3 regions of the Maridesulfovibrio zosterae DSM 11974 genome follow, and region 1 is predicted to be linked to each of the others. Evidence: predicted binding sites of a transcription regulator. Region 1 holds the regulator's gene; each other region holds the start of a gene.

Region 1 (3,290 bases):
AGACCATCAACACAGAAAAAACGGAGATCTTCAAAAACTTTAAGAACAGTCGACTTACCGGCCCCAGAAAGTCCACTTACAACTATGACTGGAAATGAATCAATATTTTCCACCTAAATTACTCCTCAACATAGTCATGATATTTGTATTTTGATCCAGCTTAAGTCAATCATCCGTATAGAAACTAAATAAGCAGTTGCTTACATTTCCCAGCTTTTGTAAAGAAGTTTATAAGCCCGCAAAGTAAATTAGCAATGACTTTCGTTCATTGCTAATTATATTAAAACTTATTCACTGGAATCAGTTGAGGCCTAGCAGCTTCAGCAATTCATCTTTATCATTGGTATTTATAAATGCCTGCCGAAATGCTTCATCTTTAAGCTGCCGTGATATTTGTGCCAATACTTTTAAATGAGTTCCGGCTCCCTGTTCAGGAGCCAGAACCATAAAAAATATTTTGCACTGTTTCATGTCCAACGAGTCAAAATCGACACCATCAGCAGATCTGCCGACAATTACAACAATTTCTTCAAGACATTCCAGTTTTCCGTGGGGGATGGCTATGCCATCCCCTATACCGGTTGTTCCAAGTTTTTCACGATCAATCAGGACCCGCATGGCTTCATCCACGTCAATTTCAAGACCTGTGCCTTCAAGAGCGGAAACCATTTCCTTTAGAACTTCAGCCTTTTCAGAGCTTTGCAGTTCATAAATAACCAGATCCTTTACCAGATTATCACTTATATTCATCAGTTAGTATCCCGGGTCAATCAAACCGAAGTCGCCGTTATTACGACGGTATATTACATTAATAGCTTCGTTATCCGCATTTCTGAAAACAAGGAACTCATGATCAAGAGACTGGAGCTGCTCAGCAGCTTCATCAATACTCATGGGCTTAGGCACAAAGGAATCTGATTCAACAATTACAGGTTCTCTGTAAACGTCTTCTTCCGCATAGCTCAAAACGTCCATACGAGCAGGAATATCTTCCTTACGTCTATGACTCCTCATCTTTTCACGTGCGCGGCGAAGCTGGGCTTCGAGCTTGTCCAGAACCATATCCACGGTGGAATACATGTCCTCGGACACCTCATATGCAGAGATCTGCAAATGATCAGAGCTCAACACAACTTCTGCAACATGCCTGAACTTCTCCACTGAAAGATTCACCTGCATTTCAGTGTTATCAGGGTTTGTTACAAACTTGACAAGCTTGGAGAATCGAGTGTTTGCATATTCCTTCAGATGTTCAGATGCGTCGAAGTTCTTAAAGGTAAATACAATGTTCATAAAGAGCCTCCTTCGTAATGGGTGAATATGCTTGTTCTCCGGACTTACATTAGAAAACCTTTTTCCTCTTGGACGAGGACAGGATTCCCATTGCAGTCCTGTACTTGGCTACAGTCCTTCTCGCGATGTTGACTTCAAGCTGCTGTTTAAGCAATTCAGCAATTTTTTCGTCACTGATGGGTTTCTTACTGTTTTCTTCACTGATCAATTTTTTGATCGTTGCTTTTACAGATTCAGAACCGACCTGAGAACCATCATCAAGACCGAGAGCACTGTTAAAGAAAAATTTAAGTTCAAAGATCCCGTGAGGTGTCGACACATACTTATTTGTAGTGATGCGGCTCACCGTAGATTCATGCATCTCAATATCTTCGGCAACCTCCTTCAAAATAAGCGGTTTTAACTTTGTAACACCTTCTGAAAAAAAACCTCGTTGAAATCTTACTATGGATTCCAGGACCTTATACAGGGTTCTCTGCCTCTGATACAGGCTCTTCATGAGCCACTGCGCCGAGCGCATCTTTTCCTGAAAATATTCCTTATCCTCTCCCTTAGTGGATGCCAGTGTCTCCACATAAAATGCATTCATCTGCAACTTTGGAAGACCGTCTTCGTTTAAAACTATGACAAAATCACCATCATATTCATAAACATAAGCATCAGGGCTGACATAGAAAGAGTCTCCGCCTGAAAAACTTGCTCCGGGTAAAGGATCAAGTATCTGCATCAAGTCAAGATAACTCTTTAAATCTTCCATACTAAGCTTGAATTTACGGGCCAGAGGCTTATACCGCTTCTTTTCCAGATCATCCAGATGATCCCGTACAAGTGAGACCAGAATAGGATCATCATCAAGCTTAAGCACTTCCATTTGAATCAGTAAACATTCCTGAGGAGTACGTGCAGCCACCCCCACAGGGTCGAATCTTTGTATCCTATGCAGAACCTCTTCAACTTCTTCGATTTCAGCATAACACGTTTCACAGACTTCTTCCAACTCAATCCTTAAAAAGCCACCTGAGCTAAGATTACCAATAATGCAGTCGCCAATGGCCACTTCCTTTTCAGTAAAATCAGATAAACACATCTGCCAGCTCAAATGTCCATCAAGAGAAGTTGACTTGGTCAATCGTGACTCAAAAGACATTCCGTCTTCAAATGCTTCTGATTCACGTGATGATGACTGCTTGGAAGTACTTGAAAACTCACCGAGATAATTTTCCCAGTCAGCATCTTTGGAAATCTGAGCATCTTCAGCTGTTGCTGTTCCGGCATCAGCATCAGGAGAATCAGTTCTTTCAGCTGCCTCTGCTTCCTCAAGGATCGGATTTTCCATTAGTTCCTGATGAACGGAATCAACTAACTCCAATCTGGAAAGCTGCAACAACTTGATTGCCTGCTGCAACTGAGGAGTCATCACCAGTTGCTGAGTAAGCTTTAATTGTTGTCTAAGTTCCAACCCCATAAATGTCCGCCACCTTCGTAATTTAATACAATATATTCAATTAGAAATAATTTTCGGCAAAAAAAACTAAGTCAGCCCTTTATAAATTTGCTCTTCACTACTCTATGGGCTTATCTAAAGTATGCCACACTACTTTGCAGCTTGCAACAAGTTGTACAGATTTATCTGTAATTACTGACTTTTTTAATTTACATTAAGACATATGAAAAAAGTGTACCAATGTTCTTCAAAACTGTAAATCAGCAATGACAAAATTAATAAAAACTAGCAAAAAAATGCCGAATTCCAACAGGAATCCGGCATTAAAAATATCCACATTTCTATAGCAGTGTAGCTTATAAACTGAAACTGTCACCCAGATAAAGACGTCTGGCTTTGGTATTCTTCACAATACTCTCAGGTGAACCGTTGAGAATAACCCTACCCTCGTATACCAGATAGGCCCGATCACAAATGGAGAGTGTCTCACGGACGTTATGGTCAGAAATAAGAATACCCAGCCCCATATCTTTAAGGCTGGAAATAATATCCT
Region 2 (3,290 bases), on a different contig from region 1:
AGCAAGGATGGGACGAACAACATCAGAGATGAAATCCGGATCATCAGATACGGCCGCTTCGTCTTCAGTGAGGTTTTTCCAAGATTCGGGAACCTTAACTTCGACGAGGTTTTCAACAGCCTGATCAACAGCAGCATTATTCATGTTGACGATCTTGTCGCCTTTCTTACCGTACGCTTTTTTGATGGATTCTTTGAGGTATGCAACTGCATCTTCAAAAGGAATAACATCAGCAAGCTTGAAGAATGCTGTCTGCATAACCATGTTGATACGACCGCCAAGGCCAACGCTTGCAGCGATTTTAACCGCGTCGATGGTATAAAACTTGAGGTTCTTTTCAGCAATAGTGCGACGCATGGAAGCAGGAAGTTCTTTTTCCATATCTTCAGCAGACCAAGGTGAGTTGATCAGGAAGGTTCCGCCGTCTTTAATGCCTTCAAGAAGGTCATACAAATGTACGTAGCTTGAGTTGTGACAAGCAATAAAGTCTGCGCTGGTTACCAGATAAGTAGACTGGATAGGCTCATCGCCAAAACGCAGGTGAGACATGGTGATACCGCCGGACTTTTTGGAGTCATAAGCGAAGTATCCCTGTGCGTACATATCAGTCTTGTCACCGATAATTTTAATAGCCTGCTTGTTTGCACCAACAGTACCGTCAGCACCAAGACCCCAGAACTTACACTGAACAGTTCCCTTAGGAGTAGTATCCAGTTCAGGACCAACTGCAAGAGAAGTGTTAGTGACGTCGTCTTCGATACCTACGTTGAAGTGGTTCTTAGGACCAGCAGCTTTCATATTGTCAAATATGGCTTTAACCATATTTGGACGGAATTCCTTAGAACCGAGACCGTAACGGCCAGCAGTAATAACAGGAGACATTCCGGATTCAACAAATGCAGTACAGATATCCTGGTACAGAGGATCACCAAGAGAACCAGGTTCTTTTGTGCGATCCAGAACAGTAATATTAGTAGTAGAAGCAGGAAGAACGTTGAGGAAAAATTCGGTGAGGAATGGGCGGTACATACGTACTTTGATGAGACCCACTTTCTCGCCTTCTGCAACGAGCTTATTAACTACTTCTTCAATGGCTTCACAACCGGAACCCATTGCAACGATGACTCTTTCAGCTTCATCGTGACCAACGTAATCAAAAGGTTTGTAGTAACGGCCGGTGAGGTCACCAACGCGTTTCATGCAATTAACTACGATAGAAGGGACCTGATCGTAGAAACCATTAGCAGCTTCACGAGCCTGATAGTAAATGTCAGGGTTCTGAGCTGTACCGCGGATAGCAGGATTTTCTGGATTCATTCCTCTTGCGCGGAAAGATGCAACTGCGTCCCAATCAACGAGGGAAGCCATATCATCGTAATCAATTACTTCAATCTTCTGAATTTCATGAGAAGTACGGAATCCGTCAAACATGTGAAGGAAAGGTACGCTTGATTCGATAGAAGCAAGGTGAGAAATAAGCGCAATATCCATGCATTCCTGAACAGAGCTGGATGCAAGCATTGCGAAACCTGTCTGACGACAAGCCATAACGTCCTGATGATCACCGAAAATGGAAAGTGCCTGCGCAGCAATTGCACGAGCAGAAACATGAAAAACACCGGGAAGAAGCTCACCGGAGATTTTATACATGTTGGGGATCATGAGCAGGAGACCCTGCGATGCTGTGTAAGTAGAAGTAAGAGCACCTGCAGAAAGAGCACCGTGAACGGCTCCTGCAGCACCAGCTTCAGACTGAAGCTGTTTAACGTTGAGGACCTGACCAAAGATATTTTTGCGACCCTGTGCTGCCCACTCTTCTGCGACTTCACCCATGGTGGATGAAGGAGTGATGGGGTAGATGGCTGCTGTATCACTCATCGCATACGATACGTGAGCGGTAGCGGTGTTACCATCCATAGTTTTCATGTTCTTAGCCATTAAGTAAGCTCCTTAAGAGATTTTAATGTAGTAACCTCACCGAGTAATAAAAAACCTTGCGAAACAATCGGAACCCAAGTGCAAGGTTGAACACTCATGAACTGCTCTTTAATCAATTTACGTGCCAAATCTATTTTTAAATTTTAAATATGCATATTCAGGCACTTAACATGTCAAGACTATTCCCAAATCCTACATACATAACTATCAGTCTGAAAATTAGGACTCTATTATATATTATATGTCTTCATTTCAACCACGATTAAGATTTGCAACGCTCAAGAAATCCTCTTTAGGTATTGCCTGCCGTACATATTAAATAGAAAAGCCTTGTCCTATTTTTAGGACAAGGCTTTTCTTAAAAATCAGACTGATTAGTTAATCAACTATTTTAATTACACAATATAATAAAAATCACTATGCTAATCACTACACTTTTATATCATGTTTTTTAAGTAATGCATAAAAATGGGAGCGGGAAAGACCTGAAATCTTTAGAATTGTCTGAGTTTCACCGTGATATCTGTTAAGCAATTCCTCTAAATACCTTTTTTCAGCCATTCCTTTAAATAATTTTAATGGGGGAAGGTCTTCAACAAAAAGACTGGCAACAGTTGCAGCAAATGCAGGTTGAGGTTGAGCTTCATATGATTCTGATTTCTCAGACAGCCCTTTATTCTCTCTATTTGAATTTTCATTAAGCGAATTATCAGCGTAGCTTTTCTTCTCAAGATTAAATTTAGCCATTTTAATACGCAAAGCATCCGAAAGATGCATGGCGTAAATAGTGTTTCCACTACCGGATGCGACAAAGGCCTGCTCAACAATATTAAACAGCTGACGTACGTTTCCAGGCCAATCATAATTTTCCAAAACATCATAAAAATCAGAATTGGCAACTTTAGGAGGAACACCATATTGGGTGCTCAAACGTGAGAGATGATGAGCCGTAAGTTCCCTTATATCCCCTTCCCTTTCACGTAACGGAGGAAGATAAATATAAATTGTCTGTATCCTGTAAAGAAGATCCTGCCGAAACTCACCTCGAGCAACCATCGCCTCAAGATCACGATTGGTAGCAGCTACAAGACGAAAATCACTTTTGAACTCTCTATTTTCTCCTACAGGACGATATGTACGTTCCTGCAGAACTCTCAAAAATGATTTCTGCACAGCAAGCGGCATCTCGCCGACTTCATCCAGAAACAATGTACCTTTATCAGCTAATGGGATTAGCCCCTTTCGATCAGCCTGCGCTCCGGTAAACGAACCACGTTTGTGACCAAAAAGAGTACTTTCCACCAACGTCTCAGTAAGTGATGCACAATCAACAATTACAAAATTATTATTTG
Region 3 (3,290 bases), on a different contig from region 1:
CCGACAGTCCCAGAGTTTCAGCAGCCTTATACTGAATCCATCCGCTTCTTTCGAGCGCAGCCACTACTTCGTTACGCTCAACTTCTTTTAAAGAAGTGCAATGAGGTGGTTCATCGCGGGAAACACTCACATTTTCACTTGATCCCGGTATTGCAGAACCATTTTGTCCAGGTGAAAGGTATGCCTTTAAAAATTCAAGAGTTATATACTCAGAATCAGACATAATAACGAGCCGTTCAATTAAATTCTGCATCTCACGCACATTGCCTGGCCAGTCATAAATCATGAGTGCGTCCAATGCAGCAGGAGTAAAAAACATCAGCCGACCATAATCTTCAGACATTTTCTGCAAAAAGTGGTTGAGCAGTCCTGTAATATCTTCTTTACGTTCACGCAGAGGAGGAACTGTTACAGGAAAAATATTGAGGCGATAGTAAAGGTCAAGCCGGAACTCGTTGTGCTCGACAAGCTCTCCAAGATCACGGTTAGTAGCAGCCAGAATTCGTACATCAATATTACGTGTCCGGTTTGAGCCTAGACGTTCAAACTCTTTTTCCTGCAGAACACGCAAAAGCTTGGACTGGAGATTCATAGGAAATTCGCCGATTTCATCCAGAAAAATAGTACCGCAATCAGCTTCTTCAAAGCGTCCCTGCCGTGTTCCGCTGGCTCCTGTAAATGCACCTTTTTCATACCCGAATAATTCAGACTCAAGAAGGTTCTCAGGAATGGAGGCACAGTTGACTTTAATGAAAGGATGCCCTTTACGGTCTGATAGCTCGTGTATAATACGGGCGATGAGAGTTTTACCAACTCCGGATTCACCAAGTAGAAGAACAGTTGCTTTGGTGGGAGAAACTTTTTCAATCTGTCTCTGAACTTCCACCATGGCTGAACTCTGTCCAACTATGTAGAGTCCTTTAGTCTTCTTTGAAATCTGATAGCGAAGAGAAGTGTTTTCTCGTTTCAGAGCGGCTTCACGCTCCATAACTTTCTCGTTAAGACTGATAAACTGGCCGATCAGAGTTGCTACAATTTTCAAAAAATCAATATCTTCTTCCGCAGCAATATCGTCCTCAAAGATGCGGTCAACATTGAGGACTCCGATAGGCTCCGAGTGCAGAGTAATAGGTACACCGATAAAAGATGTCAGACCACGCTGAATCTTGCGGGCTCCGGTTTTATCCAGAAAAAGAGGTTCTTTAGTAATGTCAGGAACATAATAAGGCTCACCGGTCTGAAAAATACGTCCAGTCACACCTTCATCAAGACGGTAGACACCACGCTGTTTTTCCTCGAGGGTAAGTCCGTACGAGGCGTTAATTGATAGCTGCTTTGTCTCAGGATCATACAAAGTAACAGTGGCCCGCTGCATGCTCAGTTTATTTGATAATATACTGAGCACACCATCAAGGGCCGACTCCAGATTAAGGGCCTTTTCGATTGCCTGACAGATAGCAACCAGCGCTGAAAGTTTTAATCCGTGCAGTGAGGAGTACATGCCATGGACTAGCAAAGAGAGTGCCACTCAATCAAAATAGTTAAAATCATTATATATAAGACAGTTACAATAAAATTCAAAAATGTATTTTCTACAAATATGTAAAAAACAAACTTACAGTCTACATATTTGCAAATAAAAGAAGCACTTTTTTGTAAAATAAATCACCAGTTTTCCATTTCTACATACTCCCAATCATCCCCCCAGAAAGATCTGGACATCGAGGGTAAGGTAACTGCAAAGTACATAAAAAATCATACATGCTGTACAGATGATCACGCAGTATACCATTACGAACATGACTTCTGTATTTCTGAGGAGCGCATCCGAAATGCTGAATTCATTAAAAAGAGTGACAGATAACACATTGCTAATACATTTATATTACTGAATGCTTAGACTTGTCAGGTATCTATAATTTCAAGACGTCAAACTCATATTTACAAATAAAATCAGAGCAGAATACAATGAATATACTTTACTACGATTGTTTTTCCGGCATCAGTGGTGATATGAATCTTGCAGCTATGATTGAATTGGGTGTGACTCCTGAATATCTTAGGAGTGAATTATCCAAACTGAACCTTGATCATGAATTTTCAGTAAAGGTATCAGCAGACTCCCGTAAAGGGATTCACGGCACAAGGGTTGATGTAGAACTTAAGCATCACCATCATAATAGTGGTCATCATCACCATCACGTACACAGAAATCTAAAAGATATCGAAAATATCATCAAAGCCAGTAGTCTTAATGAAAATGTAAAGAAAACCAGTCTTGCCATTTTTAAGCATGTCGCTGAGGCTGAAGCTAAAATTCACGGAGCAGGACTTTATGATGTCCATTTCCACGAGGTTGGTGCAACTGACTCCATCGTAGATATAGTCGGGGCAGCAATATGTTTTCATCAACTTCAAATCGACGAAGTCTGGTGCTCATCCATTGAACTTGGAGGCGGTTTTGTTAAATGTGCGCATGGAATAATGCCCGTTCCTGCCCCTGCGACATCAGATATATTAAAAGGCTGCCCGACAACCAGAGGTGCAGTGCAAAAGGAGACCACAACACCTACCGGAGCGGCGATACTTGCGTCTCTGGTAGATAAATTTTCTGATTCTCCTAAAATGATTGTTGAAAGGACAGGTTATGCAATAGGTCATCGAGATACGGAAATCCCTAACGTTCTACGTGTACATCTGGCAAAGGTCGCCGAAGAGTCCGGCACGCTTAAAACAATTCCAGCCCGCCTGCTCCAGTGCAATATTGATGATATGACCGCAGAAATGCTTGGAGCGGTCATGGATCAACTCATGGAAAGCGGAGCTATGGATGTACACTTTACCCCTGCAATGATGAAAAAAAACCGTCCTGCAACCACTCTTTCAATTCTTTGCAGCGAAATTGATGAAGATAAATTTAAAAAACTCATTTTCATGCATACAACTACCCTGGGAATAAAAAGTATTCCCATCGAAAAAACAGTGCTTGATATTTCTTTTGAAAAGCTGAAAACCCCTCTTGGTGAAGTCACCATGAAAAATGCAATCCTTGATGGAAAGATAATCCGTTCCAAGCCGGAACTTGAGGATTGCCGTAAACTGGCCAGCCTTCACAATATGCCTCTCGGGGAAGTATACCTGCAGATAGGCAGGGTCCGTAAAATTTAGGAAAAATGAAATGACTTCCGCAGCACTCAATTACAAATACGAAAAATTCCTGCAAAATCTTTCTACAGCAAAAAGCGCAATTATTGCTTTCTCAGGAGGAGTGGACAGTACATTTCTGCTTT

What was found. Region 1 encodes sigma-54, which starts transcription at its own class of promoters, with help from an activator protein. Its sites were predicted from a motif close to CTGGCACGGNNNNTGCTT; they were not measured.
Region 2: a site for sigma-54 is predicted at 2,049-2,066, ahead of nifJ (pyruvate:ferredoxin (flavodoxin) oxidoreductase). Genes of this name have one in related genera too.
Region 3: a site for sigma-54 is predicted at 1,511-1,528, ahead of nifA (nif-specific transcriptional activator NifA). Genes of this name have one in related genera too.

What each region holds. Positions count from the first base shown of each region.
Region 1 covers NZ_AUDC01000016.1:6,558-9,847, forward strand. The annotation lists gene rapZ (RNase adapter RapZ) at 1-113, opposite strand, end outside; gene H589_RS0110165 (PTS sugar transporter subunit IIA) at 301-750, opposite strand; gene hpf (ribosome hibernation-promoting factor, HPF/YfiA family) at 754-1,293, opposite strand; gene rpoN (RNA polymerase factor sigma-54) at 1,343-2,758, opposite strand; gene lptB (LPS export ABC transporter ATP-binding protein) at 3,094-3,290, opposite strand, start outside.
Region 2 covers NZ_KE384342.1:199,490-202,779, reverse strand. The annotation lists gene nifJ (pyruvate:ferredoxin (flavodoxin) oxidoreductase) at 1-1,938, opposite strand, end outside; gene H589_RS0112440 (sigma-54-dependent transcriptional regulator) at 2,368-3,290, opposite strand, start outside.
Region 3 covers NZ_KE384343.1:53,269-56,558, reverse strand. The annotation lists gene nifA (nif-specific transcriptional activator NifA) at 1-1,501, opposite strand, end outside; gene larC (nickel pincer cofactor biosynthesis protein LarC) at 1,969-3,168, shown strand; gene larE (ATP-dependent sacrificial sulfur transferase LarE) at 3,179-3,290, shown strand, end outside.